Regions from separate parts of the Pseudoalteromonas sp. 20-92 genome, predicted to be linked through region 1. Evidence: predicted binding sites of a transcription regulator. Region 1 holds the regulator's gene; the other holds the start of a gene.

Region 1 (3,217 bases):
CAGGTAAGCAGCGAGTACGCGTGCTGACCATAACTCTCCATGAGCAAGCAATTGGGCTTCTTGTAGCTGCCCTGTTTGCGCTAACAGCGTTATTGTTGATAGCTCTTCATTCAATTTTTTTAGAGCGTTACACTTTGTATTAGCTTGTAATAACTGCTCTATTAAATCTATTTGATGATTATTTAACTGTAATAAAATATCAGCAATTACATGTGTATCTTGCTGCTGGTAACTTTGCCATAACTTAACTAGTGTATCGGTTGTTTTCCCAGCTGCTGATACCACAACGCAATCACCAGGTTGTGTGTGCTCTAATATAATACCCGCAACACTTTTGTAACGCTGTGCTGAACTTAAACTCGAACCGCCAAATTTATGTATATTTTTAGTCATGTTAGTTACCAAAGCGCGGGGTAAGCGGCACTTAACTTAGCATCACCGCTCGATGTTCCCGCACCTTTAGTTAATCGATTTGTATTGTTTTTTCTGCCAGGTTTTACAAGTGTAAATACACGTTCAAGATCTGCTAATAAATCTTCAATGTCTTCTATTCCGACAGAAACACGAATAAGCGTATCACCAACGCCGGCTTCTAAGCGCGCTGTTGCATCCATCCCTGCATGCGTCATGGTCGCAGGGTGGCATATTAAGCTCTCAACGCCGCCTAGCGACTCAGCTAAACTAAAGTTATGTAGACTAGTTAAAAATGCCGCTGCATCGTTTATGTCGCCTTTAATATCAAAGCTAACCATGCCACCAAAACCAAGCTGCTGTGCTTTCGCTAATTCATGTTGGGGGTGCGACTCAAGCCCAGGGTAATAAACTTGGCTAACGAACTCAGATTCTTCGAGATACTGAGCTATTGCTAATGCATTTTCTTGATGCTGCCTTAAGCGCACATTTAAAGTACGTAAACCACGAAGCGTTAAATAGCTATCAAAAGGTGCCCCTGTGATACCAATGTTATTAGCCCACCAAGCAAGCTCGTCACCGATCTCTTGTGTTGCAGCAATAACAGCACCGCCCACTACATCTGAGTGTCCGTTAATATATTTAGTGGTTGAATGCACCACAATATCTACACCAAACTTAATCGGATTTTGTAAAGCAGGCGATAAAAATGTATTGTCAGCGGCCACCAGTGCGCCACACTGCTTAGCAATATCAGTAACCGCTTTAATATCAGTTAAACGTAGTACAGGGTTACTTGGTGTTTCAATCCAAATGAGTTTTGGTTTAATTACTAATATTTTTTGAAGACTTTCTGGTTTTGTTAAATCTAAAACCTCAAGCTTTAGCAAGCCACGCCTTTGCAGGGACGTAAATAAACGGTAGCTTCCACCGTAGCAGTCGTGTGGGATCACTAACGTGTCATCGTAATTAAGCAGCTGAGTTGCTAAATGTACAGCCGCCATGCCTGTGGCTGTAATTATGCCGCGTACTCCCCCTTCGAGCTCAGCAAGGGTCTCAGCTAAGATATCGCGGTTAGGATTACCGCTACGGCCATAATCATATTGGCGTTTAGTATCAAAATCGGCAAACGAATAAGTAGTCGATAAATAGATTGGCGCGACCACTGCACCGTGGTGTTTATCGGCTTCAACGCCACTACGGACCGCAATGGTTGCTTTGTTTTTTTCGCTCATATTCGTCACCTGATTAATTTGGATGTTTAGACGTCTAAAAGAGTAGTTTATTCAATTTGAGAAGTCAAAACATTTAAACAGCTAGATGGCCAAACAACTAGTATTTGACTATCTTTTTTAAATCGATAGAATTTCACGCATATTCACACGCATTTTAGCGCATGTGAGCAATTAATAATCTGAGGCAACGATACATCTTATGGCTAAATGGAATGGTGAGTATATTCACCCATACGCAGAACACGGGAAAAAATCAGAACAAGTTAAGAAGATCACCGTTTCGATCCCACTGAATGTATTAAAGGTATTAACTGACGAACGTACTCGTCGTCAAATTAATAACCTGCGTCACGCAACAAACAGTGAGCTACTATGTGAAGCGTTTTTACATGCATTTACAGGTCAACCTTTACCTAATGACGATGACTTACGTAAAGATAACGCTGAAAAAGTACCAGAAGAAGTGAAAAAAATAATGCAAGAAATGGGGTTAGAAGTCCCTGTTTTAGATGACGAATAAATAGATAAAGTAAAATAAAAAAACCTCAGTAATTACTGAGGTTTTTTTATGATTAAATTTTACGGTATAGGTTTACTGCATATAGCTTTCTGGCAAATCAATTTGTGCCACACCCGACTCAACAGCAGCAAGAGCAACCGCTCTTGCTATACGTGGTAATAAACGTGGATCCATCGGTTTTGGAATAATATATTGAGCACCAAATTCCAGCTTATCAACACCAGCAGCTTTTAGGACCTCTGCTGGTACAGGCTCTTTTGCAATACTACGAATCGCTTCTACTGCTGCTATTTTCATTTCATCGTTAATTGCACTTGCGCGCACATCTAGTGCACCACGAAAAATAAACGGGAAACACAAAACATTATTCACTTGGTTTGGATAATCAGAACGCCCTGTCGCCATAATTAAATCGTTGCGCGCGCTGTGTGCAAGTGCGGGGTCAATTTCAGGGTCGGGGTTTGAGCACGCAAACACAACCGGCTTATCAGCCATCAGTTTTAAATCATCGGCTGCTAACAAATTAGGCCCAGATACACCAACAAATACATCAGCATCAGCAATAACATCTTGCAACGTACGCTTATCCGTATTGTTAGCGAATAGTTGTTTGTACTCGTTTAAATCATCACGACGAGTATGAATAACGCCTTTACGGTCAAGCATGTAAATGTGTTCACGCAGTGCACCACACTTAATTAACAGTTCCATACAGGCAACGGCAGCCGCACCAGCACCTAAACATACTATAATAGCCTCTTCTATCGATTTCTCTTGCACTTCAAGTGCATTCAACATACCAGCGGCTGTTACAATTGCAGTGCCGTGTTGATCGTCATGAAAAACCGGAATACTACAGCGCTCAATCAATGCCTTTTCAATTTCAAAACACTCTGGGGCTTTAATATCTTCAAGATTAATACCACCAAATGTATCGGCAATATTAGCAACCGTGTTAATAAAGTCTTCTGTTGTTTTATGCTTCACTTCGATATCAATAGAATCAAGGCCTGCAAAGCGCTTAAATAACAGCGCCTTGCCTTCCATTACA
Region 2 (3,217 bases), on a different contig from region 1:
TTGAAACGACAGCATTTCTTTATCTATTTGATAGCCAAAGCTACCCGCAAGCGGATAAAGTGCTTTTTGAATATCTTTGTAGCTTGTCGCCTCTGAGCCACCTTGTGCAAGCATAGCCGCAGTTAACGCAGCAACACCTTTTTTGTCTTGTGGGTCGGCAGCCGCACCGGTATTGAATAAAAAGTTAACATCAATTAATGGCGAGCTATTGGTTTTATCAAGTACTTTAAATACAGGAGCCGCAGGTGCTTGTTCAAGCTTTGCAGTAAGCGCATTTAAATCAACTTCTTGCTCAAAACCTGGGGCTTTATCAAGTGCCGACATTGTTAATGTGGTACGTGCGTTATCAGTAAAGTATTTATTAGCAACGGCTTTAATATCTGCGCTGGTGATGTTATCTGCCGATTTATACAGCTGGTTTATAACCTCAGGATCACGCTCAAAATGCATGTAGCTGGCAAGGGTTGATGCAATCGCTTGCGACGAATCTAAGCCATTAATAAAGCTGTACTTAAGGTTCGATTTTAAATCACTGAGCTTTTGCTCATCAACAAGCTCAGTGCGTGCTTTTGCATAAGTGCGGTTAATGGCATCGCGTGCAGTGGCTAAATCATCTGTGTTTTCTACTTTAACAAATACGTGTAATAAACCCGGATCTTTAGTCTCTGGGTTATAGGTAAACATTTGGCTGGCAATTTGTTTGTCGACCACTAGCTCTTGATATAAATCTGAATTACTAGAAAAATAAAGCTGTGAGATTAAATCAAGTGCCGCTCTGTCTTTTTTAGCAGGCTCCCACGCAGCGCCTTTGTACGATACAAGTAACCAATGCCCTGGTAGCGCTTCATCTTGCTGGTGCAAATATTTTGGTGTTTGTTGAACAGGTTCTGCTTTAATGTCAGCAACATAGTTACCCTTTTTCCAGCTGCCCCAATGCTTTTTAACCATTGCCATTGTTGCTTGTGGGTCTACATCGCCCACGATGACAAGTGACACATACTCAGGCTTATAAAACTTAGCAAAAAATTCTTTACCGTAGGCCATTTGATCTGGCATGGCTTCTATGTCTTTAAAAAAGCCCATAGTGGTGTGTTTATACGTGTGCTTATCAAACGCTTCTTCGCGTACAGCGCTTAATAATTTACGAATTGGGCTCGCGTTGTTTTTTAAGTACTCACCTTTTACCGTTTGTGCTTCTGTTCTAAATTGCTCTTCGGTGTAGGTTAAATTTTGAAAAATATCAGCTTCAAGCTCAAGTACTTTATCAAGGTGCTGCTTTGAAAAGTTTAAATGGTAATTTGTGTAATCATTTGTTGTATAAGCGCGGTTATCAACACCTGAATTTTTTAATATGTCTGAGTACACATCTTCAGGGTATTTTTGTGAGCCTTTAAACATCATGTGTTCAAAAAAGTGAGCAAAGCCTGTTTTGCCTTCTTCAACTTCGTTACGCGATCCAACCGATACCGGAATTTGCAGCGACACTACATCAGGGTAATCGGTTTTAACAACCATGACACGTAAGCCGTTTTCTAGCTCTTCAATTAAGTAACCTTGTGAAAAAACACGATCATCAGCTTTATTTACTTGTTCTTGTTGTGCTGTTGTTTGCGTGCTTTGGTTTTGTTGCATGGCGCAACCCGTTAACGCCAGCGATACCGCTAAGCTGGTTGCTAATAATTTAAATTTCATTGCTGTCCCTTTTTAAATTGAGCAAATTTGTTGTCAGATGTATTACTAACTCACCCTCGATTATGCCCCAAAGCCAATAAATATAAGAGCCCCAAGGGAACTTATTATGTAAACAACTGTGTCAATTATAAATTATGGGAACAAGCACTATGAATAAACATCATGTTAGTTGAAAAACTTTCATTAAATAAATCTATCTAGACGTCTAAATGGCTGCTATATTAAATCCATCAAAACAAACTTAGCTGGAATGAGGATTATGGCTTTATCACTAAAAGAGAAGATAGTGGACACCAATCAAGGTGTTTATCTTATTGGTACTACCCCGCCTAAAATTGGCACCGATAAAGCGCAATTAAAAACCATTGCAGAAAAGCTATTAGGTCGCTTACACGAAATTGAATACGACGGCGTGATAATTTACGACATTCAAGACGAAAGCAGCCGAACTAACCAAGACCGCCCATTTGCGTTTAAACAAACCGTTGATCCGCGTGAATACAGCCATTTACTTCGTAATTTATCTGCACAAGATGTGATTACTTATAAAAGTGTGGCGCAGCGTGGCGTAGGCGAATTTAAAGATTGGCTAAGTGAAACTAAAAACGACTACGATTTACAAAATGTTGTTTTAGTAGGTAGCCCATCATCGGTAGGCGATATAAAGCTAAGCCTGCCAGATGCGTATAAAGCGATGGCTGAGCAATCCGATGATTTCTTTTTAGGTGGCGTTACGATTGCCGAGCGCCATTCAAGTAAACGAAATGAGCACGAACGATTAATAGAAAAAACAGCACAAGGTTGTCAGTTTTTTATATCGCAAGCTGTTTACGATGCACAAGCTACTATAGAGCTAATCACTAGCTACGCACGTACTTGTAAAGCACAGGGTATTACACCTCAACGTATTATATTAACGTTTACCCCGTGCGGCGGCGAAAAAACCTTAGAGTTTATGCAATGGTTGGGTATCTCAGTGCCAGAGGCAACTAAATGGCGCATGCTTGATGCAGACAATACATTAAGTGAATCCGTCCGTATTTGCCGCGAAAACCTCGACTTAATACTTAAAAGCTGTGCGCACCTAGACGTGCCACTGGGCTTAAATATTGAAAGCTTAACAAACCGTAAAGAAGAAATTGACGCGTCAATTAACTTATACCGTTTATTAAAAGCCATTATGGAATTAAACCTTGCGGAAAAGCTAATAGCTTAAAGGCTAGGTAAGAGCTAATTAACACCCTTCTTGGCGAGCCTCATGGCTTGCTTTTTTATGTCCGTTCTTTGAAAAATTAATTAATAAATACAAGTAAAGATTTGCAGCTTAAGCTATCAATGAAAGCTATTTTTGGTTATTACTCTCAAGCCTTTTTAAGGCAACCCCATCGATGAGCACATAACACCAAAAATTATTCCCTCATTAGATATAAATCTAATGCTAGGGAACGTTTCAAATAAGCTTATTATTGCTAAGGAAAAAATAAAACCTATCGCAGAAAAAACTAGCCAAGTTTGTGTGGCATGA

What was found. Region 1 encodes MetJ, which represses methionine synthesis genes. Its sites were predicted from a motif close to TAGACGTCTAGACGTCTA; they were not measured.
Positions count from the first base shown of each region.
Region 2: NRL14_RS00020 (methylenetetrahydrofolate reductase) is a predicted target of MetJ. The motif match lies at 1,891-1,908, and genes of this name have one in related genera.

Region 1 is NZ_JANJGQ010000013.1:69,070-72,286, reverse strand. Features, by position in the region: gene metL (bifunctional aspartate kinase/homoserine dehydrogenase II) at 1-393, opposite strand, end outside; gene metB (cystathionine gamma-synthase) at 399-1,646, opposite strand; gene metJ (met regulon transcriptional regulator MetJ) at 1,846-2,166, shown strand; gene NRL14_RS12510 (malic enzyme-like NAD(P)-binding protein) at 2,239-3,217, opposite strand, start outside.
Region 2 is NZ_JANJGQ010000001.1:4,161-7,377, reverse strand. Features, by position in the region: gene NRL14_RS00025 (pitrilysin family protein) at 1-1,692, opposite strand, end outside; gene NRL14_RS00020 (methylenetetrahydrofolate reductase) at 1,952-2,908, shown strand.